3 linked regions of the Gemmata palustris genome follow. Each later gene encodes a partner of the first gene's protein in a complex. Links are inferred from orthologs where the notes say so. Each region holds a gene or a part of one and is shown in the gene's direction. Other genes may lie near its edges. The genes, in order: accD, accB and J8F10_RS06860.

Evidence for each region.
Region 2: the proteins of accD (region 1) and accB are in contact, whole or in part, in a solved structure (PDB 8UXZ), measured with the Escherichia coli proteins. The link is inferred for Gemmata palustris from one-to-one orthologs.
Region 3: the proteins of accD (region 1) and J8F10_RS06860 are in contact, whole or in part, in a solved structure (PDB 8UXZ), measured with the Escherichia coli proteins. The link is inferred for Gemmata palustris from one-to-one orthologs.

Annotation. Positions count from the first base shown.
Region 1 is NZ_JAGKQQ010000001.1:8,008,268-8,011,381, reverse strand. The notes cover bases 19-2,977. They hold accD (acetyl-CoA carboxylase, carboxyltransferase subunit beta), read left to right. Parts: upstream 19-1,053; coding sequence 1,054-1,902; downstream 1,903-2,977. Other genes in these bases: J8F10_RS33250 (serine/threonine protein kinase), read left to right, coding at 2,025-2,927; J8F10_RS33260 (phosphoglycerate kinase), read left to right, coding at 19-957. In the rest of the region: more of J8F10_RS33260, read left to right, coding at 1-18.
Region 2 is NZ_JAGKQQ010000001.1:6,197,898-6,200,859, reverse strand. What follows is about bases 24-2,830. They hold accB (acetyl-CoA carboxylase biotin carboxyl carrier protein), read left to right. Parts: upstream 24-1,068; coding sequence 1,069-1,593; downstream 1,594-2,830. Other genes in these bases: accC (acetyl-CoA carboxylase biotin carboxylase subunit), read left to right, coding at 1,683-2,830; J8F10_RS25765 (M24 family metallopeptidase), read left to right, coding at 24-888. In the rest of the region: more of J8F10_RS25765, read left to right, coding at 1-23; more of accC, read left to right, coding at 2,831-2,962. UniProt on the Escherichia coli protein: This protein is a component of the acetyl coenzyme A carboxylase complex; first, biotin carboxylase catalyzes the carboxylation of the carrier protein and then the transcarboxylase transfers the carboxyl group to form malonyl-CoA.
Region 3 is NZ_JAGKQQ010000001.1:1,694,946-1,698,068, forward strand. The notes cover bases 114-3,081. They hold J8F10_RS06860 (acetyl-CoA carboxylase carboxyltransferase subunit alpha), read left to right. Parts: upstream 114-1,104; coding sequence 1,105-2,058; downstream 2,059-3,081. Other genes in these bases: J8F10_RS06850 (ferredoxin--NADP reductase), read left to right, coding at 114-184; J8F10_RS06855 (serine/threonine protein kinase), read left to right, coding at 194-1,063; J8F10_RS06865 (Gfo/Idh/MocA family protein), read left to right, coding at 2,279-3,081. Also shown: more of J8F10_RS06850, read left to right, coding at 1-113; more of J8F10_RS06865, read left to right, coding at 3,082-3,123. UniProt on the Escherichia coli protein: Component of the acetyl coenzyme A carboxylase (ACC) complex. First, biotin carboxylase catalyzes the carboxylation of biotin on its carrier protein (BCCP) and then the CO(2) group is transferred by the carboxyltransferase to acetyl-CoA to form malonyl-CoA.

The DNA of each region.
Region 1 (3,114 bases):
GCGAAGTTCGGCGAACTGCTCACCGTACCGGTGGCGAAGGCCGCGAGCGACGTGGTCGGGCCGGCGGTGACGGCCGCGGTCGCCGCACTCAAGCCCGGCGGGGTTCTGCTGCTCGAGAACTTGCGGTTCGATCCGCGCGAGCAGAAGAACGATCCCGAGTTCGCGGCCGCGCTCGCGGCGCTCGGCGACGCCTACGTGAACGACGCCTTCGGCACCTGCCAGAACGACAAAGACACGTCGATGGTGGGCCTCCCGGCGAACCTGAAGGCCGCGGGCAAGCCGCGCGCGATCGGGCTGCTCGTCGCGAAGGAACTCGAGATCATCGACGGCCTGATGACCGAACCGAAGCCCCCGGTGCTCGGGATCATGGGCGGGGCGAAGGTGTCCGACAAGATCGCCTTCATCAACACGCTCCTCGCGAAGGTCGATCACCTGCTCATCGGCGGGAAGATGACGTACACGTTCCTCAAGGCGCAGGGCGTGGACGTGGGCGCGACGCGCGTGGGCGACGAAGAAATCGAGGCGGCCAAGCCGCTGCTCGCGTTCGTCGGCAAGAAGATCACACTGCCGGTCGATTACGTCGCCGCGAAGAGCGACGACCTGCTCCAGACGCAGGTGTGCGAGGGCGCGATCCCCGCGGGGTTCGAGGGCGTGGACATCGGCCCCAAGACGATCGAGCACTACAAAGTGCAGATCAAAGAGTCGGCCACGGTCATCTGGAACGGCCCGCTGGGGTGGTTCGAGCAGACCGCGTTCTCGCGCGGCACGCAGTACATCGCCGAGGCGATGGCCGCGAGCGCGGGCGTCACCGTGGTCGGCGGGGGCGAAACGGCCGAGGCCGCCGAGCAGTTCGGGTTCGCCGAGAAGATGACACACGTCTCGACCGGCGGCGGGGCGTTCCTCGCCTACGTCGAGGGCAAGAAGTTCCAGAGTCTGGCCCAGATCGACGATAAGTAATCTGGAAAATTCAAAACCCGAAGCACGAAATCCGAAAGAAAACAATCAGGTTGTCTGGTTTCCATTTGTTTCGGGTTTCGTGCTTGGTTATTTAGAATTTCCTCGAAGGAGGCAGGGGTGGAACGCATGGCGACGGAGCGGCCGAAGCGGGGCGTACCGGAAGGCCTGTGGATCCGGTGTACGAACTGCAAAACCACGGTGTACAAGAAGGAAGTTGTGGCCCGGCACCACGTGTGCCCGGACTGCGACCACCACTTCACCATGCCCGCGAAGGACCGCGTCGCGCAACTGCTCGACGAGGGCACCTTCGAGGAGTGGGACACCGACCTGCGCCCGTGCGACCCGCTCTACTTCGTGGACCGCCTCCCGTACCACCAGCGCCTCGCCGATGAGCAGAAGAAGACCGGGATGCCCGACGCGGCCGTCACCGGCAAGGGCTTCATCCGCGGGCGCCCGGTCGTCCTCGGCATCACCGACTTCGCGTTCATGGCCGGGAGCATGGGCAGCGTGGTCGGCGAGAAGCTGACCCGCGCCGCCGAGCGCGCGACGGAACTCAAGTTGCCGCTGATCTTTGTGAGCGGCTCCGGGGGCGGCGCCCGGATGCAGGAGGGGATTCTGTCCCTCATGCAGATGGCGAAAATCTCCGCGGCGCTGGGGCGATACGACTCCGCGGGCGGGCTCTACGTGTGCATCCTCACCAACCCGACGATGGGCGGCGTGGCGGCGAGTTGGGCGCTCCAGGGCGACATCACGCTCGCCGAACCGGGCGCGATGGTCGGGTTCGCCGGGCGGCGGGTCATCACGAACACCGTGCGCGTCGAGTTGCCGGAGAACTTCCAGACGAGCGAGTTTCTCCTGAAGCACGGGTTCGTGGACCGGATCGTTCACCGCAAGGACCTGCGCACGGAGGTCGCCCGCATTGTAGACTACTGCCAGATTCGGTAGCGCGGGGTGCGGAGTCGGGAGCGCGGAGTTAAAATTAATCACGTCCGCCGGGCGGTTTTCCGCAATTCGCCTTCACCCCGCGTTTCGCGCTCCGCGTTCCGCGCTGACTCCGAGGGTTCGCCGTGGGTGTGCTCGACTTCTTGTTCGGCAAAGGCAAAGGTAGAAGCGGCGGCAGCCCCAAAAAAGGGCTGAAGAAGATCAACGTCGCGAAGCGGTTCGATCTCGTCGGGCGCACCGGACAGGGGAGCATGTCGAAGGTGTTCCGCGCCTACGACCGCGAACTCGGGCGCACCGTCTGCCTGAAGCTCCTGGACAAGGCCAAAACCAAGAAGTTCGAGGAACGGTTCATCGGGCTCAAGAAGCCGCACGAGGGCGAGATCTGCGAGGCCCTCAAGCACGACAACATCGTGCGCACCTACGAGCAAGGGATCACCACCGACGGCGAACCGTACCTGGTCATGGAGTTGGTGGACGGGTTGGGGCTGAACTACCTCGTCGAGACCCGCGCCCCGCAACTGACCGGCAACCGCATCAACTTTCTGAGCCAGCTCTGCAACGCTCTCCAGTACATGCACGACAGCAAGTGGCTCCACCGCGACCTCTGCACGCGCAACGTGATGGTGGACAAGGAGGGCGTGCTGAAGCTGATCGACTTCGGCCTCACCGTCCCGTACACGCCGGCGTTCTGCGTGAGCGGCAACCGCACGGGCACGCCGGACATCCTCGCGCCGGAAATCATCAAACGGAAGGCGACCGACCACCGGGTGGACCTGTTCGCGCTCGGCGTGACGGCCTACGAGGTGTTCACCGGTCAGTTGCCGTGGGAGCGCTCGCCGTCGAGCGAGGAAACGTTCCGGCGCCGGCTCAACACCCTGCCCCGCGAGGCCAAAGACCTGAACCCGAACGTCGACGAGCGGCTCTCGGCGATCCTCCTGAAGTCCATCTCGCGCGACCCGGCCGACCGGTACCCCAGCGCGACCGCCTTCAAGGAGGCGCTCACGCGGCTGGAGAAACAAGACTATTGACCGCCTACCAGCTTAAACCACCGCAACAAAACGCGGCCCCACTTTCGCGGGCCGCGGTCTCGGAACTGGTAGTGGCCCGCGAATGTTGCGCGGGTCGGTATCAGAATTCGGGGCGATTTAGCACTTGTGTAACATTCGCAGGCCACCCCAATTCCCTCCGCGTTGTAAATAGGGCCGGCCTCTTTTC
Region 2 (2,962 bases), 1.8 Mb from region 1 along the record:
ACGCTGACCAAGTCCGGCGCGAAAACGGTCGGCGTCGAGGGGAACCGGATCACGCTCGGCGACCTGGAGGCACTCAAGCAGTTCGCTCCGAAGATCACGTTCGTCCCGGTCGAAGGCACCGTCGAAGTGCAGCGCGCGGTAAAAGACCCGGGCGAAGTGGAAAAGATCCGCGAGGCCGTGCGCGTGGCCGAACGCGGGTTCCGCATGTTCGTCGCGACGCTCCGCGAGGCCGACACCGAAAAGGACATGGTGGACGCGCTCGAGGGCTACGTGCGGCGCGCCGGCGCCCGGAGCACGTCGTTCCCGCCGATCGTGGCCGTGGGCGAGCGCGGCGCGCTGCCCCACGCTCCCCCCACCGCCCGGCAACTCGGTGAGGGCAGCAAGTTGCTCGTCGATTGGGGCGCGGACCTGCTGTACAAGTCCGACATCACGCGGACGCTGAAGAGCCCGTTCGGTACCTCGCCGAGCCGCCGCAACAAGATGGAGCGCGTGGGCTACGACTTCGAGAAACTGTACGCGGTGGTGCTCGCGGCCCAAAACGCGGCGATGGCGACGATCCGGCACGGCGTCAAGGCGAAGGACGTGGACGCGGCCGCTCGCAAGGTGATCGCGAACGCCAAGTTCGACAAGTACCCGGACCTCAAGCTCGGCGACTTCTTCACCCACGGCCTCGGCCACGGGATCGGCCTGGAAATTCACGAAGCGCCCCGCATCCGGGCCAACTCGGAAGACGTGCTCGAGGCCGGCATGGTCGTCACCATCGAGCCGGGCATTTACCTCCCCGGTTGGGGCGGCATCCGCATCGAAGACGACGTTCTCATCACCCACGACGGGTGCAAGCTCCTCACCACGCTTTCCCGCGAACCCGTGACCCTGAACGTGGGCTGAGAGCCCCGCGTCTCCGTTGTCCTCGGACGCACGTCTGAGTCACCTGCCGTGCCCCAAATTCAGGGCCGGCAGGATATGGCCGCGGCTCAAAACATCCCCGCGCCACTGCGCCCCTCAACTCATACACTACTCCTCTCTATTCCCCGGTCTCGCCGGGGTTTCGTTATTGAGGGTTTCGTGGTGGCCGACGACAAACGGGATGCGCCCCGGCCGTTCGATGTCAAGACGGTCGAGTACCTCCTGAAGCTCATGACCGAGCACGACCTCGGTGAAGTCGATTTGACGGAGGGGGAACAGCGCATCCGGCTCCGCAAGCGCGCCGCGATGGTCGCCCCACCGGTCGCTTACGCCCCGGCTCCGGTCGCGCCCGTGGCCCCGGCGGTGGCTTATGCTCCCGCCCCCAGTGCCCCGGCCGCAGCTCCCGCGGGAACTGCGGCCCCGGCCCCATCTGCGGCGTCCAAGAACTACCTCGAGATCAAGTCGCCGATGGTCGGCACGTTCTACATCAAGCCCGACCCGAAGAAGCCCGACTTCGTGACGGTCGGCGCGAAGGTGAACGCCAAGACCGTCGTCTGCACGATCGAGGCGATGAAGACGTACAACCCCGTGACTGCCGACTGTGCCGGCACCATTGCCGAGATCTGCGTTCAGGGCGGGGATTTCGTCGAGTACGGCACCGTTCTGTTCCGGGTCGACCCTTCCTAAACACGAGTCGAAAGTCGTAAGGTCGAACGTCGTAAGTTGAAGACCTGAGCGGCTGACACCACGACTTTCGACCTTACGACTTTACGAATATGTTCAACCGGATTCTTGTCGCCAACCGCGGGGAGATCGCGCTGCGGGTGATCCGCGCGTGTCACGATCTCAACATCGAGGCGGTCGCGGTCTATTCGGAAGCCGATCGCGGCGCGCCGTGGTTGGACCACGCCGACCAGACCGTGTGCATCGGCCCGGCCGTTTCCGCCGAGAGCTACCTCAAGATCCCGCGGATCATCGCCGCGGCTGAAAAAACCGGCTCGCAGGCTATTCACCCCGGTTACGGGTTCCTCTCCGAGAACAGCCGGTTCGCGGAGCAGTGCCGCGCGTCCGGCATCGATTTCATCGGGCCGTCCGTGGACGCGATGGACCGGCTCGGGAACAAAGACAAATCAAAGACGGTGGCGAGAGCCGCGAAGGTACCCACCGTCCCCGGGAGCGACGGGTTAATCGAGTCCGAGGAGGAGGCGAAGCGGTTCGCCCGGAACGTCGGGTACCCGGTGCTGGTCAAAGCGTCCGCCGGGGGCGGGGGGCGCGGGATGCGCGTCGCCCGTGACGAGGCGGAACTCGTGACCGGGTTGGCCGCGGCGCGGGCCGAGGCCGAGGCCGCGTTCAAAGACGGCAGCGTGTTCCTGGAAAAGTACCTCGACCGCCCGCGGCACGTCGAGGTGCAACTCATCGGCGACCAGCACGGGAACGTGATTCACCTGTTCGAGCGCGACTGCTCGCTCCAGCGCCGGCACCAAAAGCTGGTGGAGGAATCACCGTCGCCGAACTTGCCGGACAAGGTGCGCCAGGAGATGTGTGCGGCGGCCGTGCGGCTCGCGAAGGAGGCCAACTATTACAACGCGGGCACCTGCGAGTTCCTCGTGGACCAGCAGAACAACTTCTACTTCATCGAGGTGAACGCCCGCGTGCAGGTGGAGCACCCGGTCACGGAACTGGTGACCGGGGTGGACATCATCCGCGAGCAGATCCGGGTGGCCGCCGGCGAGAAACTGCGCTTTACTCAGAAGGACATCCAGCAGCGCGGGTGCGCGATCGAGGTGCGCATCAACGCGGAAGACCCGGCCAACGACTTCCGCGGGAGCCCCGGCGTGGTGAAGACCTGGCGCCCGCCCGGCGGACCGGGCGTGCGGCTCGACTCTCACGTGTGCGCCGGGTACCGCGTGCCGTCCAACTACGACAGCATGGTGGCGAAGTTGCTCGTTCACCAGCCGACGCGGGCCGAGGCGTTCGCGGTGATGCGGCGCTGTCTGCGCGAGTTCGTGGTCGAGGGCATTCACACCACGATCCCGATTCTGAAGACCATTTTTGA
Region 3 (3,123 bases), 6.3 Mb from region 1 along the record:
AACGCACGTATTCTTGTGTGGCAACCCGAAGATGATTGGCGTGCCACACCGGGATCGGGAAACCGGAACTCTGACGTATCCGCAGCCCGTTGGTGTGATCGAGGTACTGGAGGCGCGCGGCTTCAAAGCCGATATTGCAGCAGTGAAGCTCAAGGGCAATGTTCACTTTGAAGAATACTGGTAAGGAGTTCGGATGGCGGATATTAACACGACGCTCGCCGGTTACCGCTTGCGCTCGCTGCTCCAGACCGGTCAGACGTCGCAAGTGTTCGAGGTCGTGGAGTTGCAGAGTAACCGGCACTTCGCGATGAAGGTTCTGCTGCCGGAAGCGGCGGAGAAACCCGAGCAACGTCGCGCGCTGTTCAACGAGGCCGAAATCGGGGTCAAGTTGACGCACGCGAACGTGATCCGCATCGTCAAAGTGAACCGCGCCAAGGACACGCCCCACTTCATCATGGAGTTTTTCCCCTCGGGTAGTCTTCGGCTGCGCGTCCAGGCCAAGGACTTCACGTTCATCAGGGAACACGCGCGAAAGATCTTTAAGGGTGCTGCGACCGGATTGGCGTACATGAACGCGAGCGGGTACGTTCACCGCGACGTGAAGCCGGACAACATTCTGGTGAACTCACTCGGTGACACAAAGATGATCGACTTCGCCATCTCCAAGCCGATCCCCACCGGCTTCGCGAAATGGTTCTACCGAAAGAGTAAACCGCAGGGCACGCCGAGTTTCATGAGCCCCGAACAAATCAGCGACGAGATGCCGGACGGTCGGTCGGACATCTACAGTTACGGCTGCACCCTGTACGAACTGACGACCGGCCGGCCGCCGTTTCGCGGCACGTCGATGAACGACTTGCTCGGTCGACACTTTACAGAAAAACCGTCCGGGCCGGCGATGTACAACCCGGATCTCACCGATGAGTTCTCCGCATTCGTTCTGAAGTTACTGGCGAAGAAGAAGACCGATCGCCCCGCTAATTTTCACGAAGTTTTGATTGAATTGCGCAAGGTTAAGCAGATTTACAAGTCAGTTGTGGAGAAAGACGTCGAGGAAATGTAGGGCTTTGTTCCTCGGCCGATCCACTGGTTGAAAGGTGACTCATGGTTCCCGAGCCGTTACCGTTCGAGCAAGACATTCACGACCTCGAGGTAGAACTCGCCCGACTTGAGGCCGGTCCAGATACAGAAGGCGCGAGCGAAACGGTAAAGAAAATCCGTAAAGACCTAGCTGCGCTCAAGAAGCAAAAGTACGCAAATCTGACCGCCTGGGAAACGATCCTTGTATCACGCCACCGCGACCGCCCGCAGTTTCTCGATTACGTGGACATGGTGTTCGAGGAGTTCGTCGAACTCCACGGCGACCGCGCGATCGGTGATGACCGTGCAATTCGCACCGGTTTCGCGCGATTGGACGGCCAAAAGGTCATGCTGATCGGCCACCAAAAAGGGAAAACTCTCGCGGAACGGCAACAGTGTTACTACGGGTGCGCTCACCCAGAAGGATACCGGAAAGCGCTCGCCAAAATGCGCCTCGCGGCAAAGTACCGCATCCCGATCGTGTGTCTGATTGACACCCCTGGTGCATTTCCTGGGATCGGGGCCGAAGAACGCGGTCAGGCTCAGCTCATTGCAACCAGCATTCTGGAAATGACAAAACTGGCGACGCCAATCGTGTGCGTTGTCATTGGTGAAGGCGGATCGGGTGGCGCGCTGGGCATCGGCGTCGGGGACGCGGTCGGGATGCTCCAGCACGCCTACTACTCGGTAATCAGCCCAGAAGGTTGCGCAGGTATTTTGTGGAAGGTCGCAACGGACGAATCAAAGCCTCGAGCCGCAGACGCTCTAAAACTGACGGCGGCGGACCTGAAAGGATTCGGTGTCATTGACACAATTGTGTCGGAACCGCTCGGCGGTGCTCACCGTGATCCGCGTGCGATGGCGACGTCACTGAAGACACATCTCTCTCGTGAGTTGCGCGGATTGGTAACGCAGACTGACGACGCACTTTTAGCAGGTCGTTACGACAAGTTTCGTCGTATGGGTTTGTTTGCATAGTCGTTTTTTATCTCTAATTGAGGTTGTACTCTCTATGGTACTAACTTTGCCCAGTTAACATTACATAATATCAATTATCGGACATGATGAGTAGGACCCGAATGTATTGCAAATAAAAGCGGTAACCATTTTTGTGTCCGATAATGTATCTTATGTATTCAGAATACTTATTTTCCTAACTTTATTCGGTGTCACTGAAGAGTCACAATAAAATGGCCCAATGTTCGACTTCACAAAGCAAACGCCTCGGATTCGATGCGGGATGATCGGCTTCGGGATGATCTTCGACGAGACTTATCGTCCAGTTTTCGAGCAGCAAAATCCTCTACCCTTCTTGGCCAGCAATCATCGGTCGTTTGCAATTCAACTCAGCGCCGTCGCAACTCGAACTGGCGCTCGAACTGCACGTTATCTCGCATCCGAAAACGGTCAGCGATTGCGGTTCGAGAACTTCTTTGGTCCGAACGCGGTCACGCAACTTCTAGCCTCAGATGTCGATGCCGTCTGCGTCGCGACCCCAGATGACCGACACTTTGCGGCCGCAAGCGATGCACTTCGCGCCCAAAAACACGTCCTCATCGAAAAGCCGTCCGTTCTCTCGCTCACAGAACTCGATGAAATTACAAGACTCGCGGCCGAAAAGTCCGTGCTCGCTAAGGTCGTTTACCACAAACTTGCCGACCCCGACCACAAGAAACTTCGCACTCTTTACCAGGACGGAACACTTCAGCACGTCAATAACGGCTACTGCTCACTCTTGGAGCCGAAATCGATTAGCGGCGGCCAATTTGCCGAGTGGATTTCAGGCCGAAATCCGGCCACTTACGTTGCGGTTCATTACCTCAAACTGATCGATTTTACCTTCGGGCCGAACTGGGCGCTGAATCGCATTTCAGCAACCGGTCAGAGAGGAATCGTTGGACCCGCGGACGGCCCGACATGGGACTCGGTACAGCTCCAAGTTGTTTACAGGCATCCAGATGCGCGAGAGTCTGCGTTTGATATTCACACGAGTTGGGTCACGCCCGATAACTTTCCGGGCTACGTCGAGCAGGAAGTCCAGTT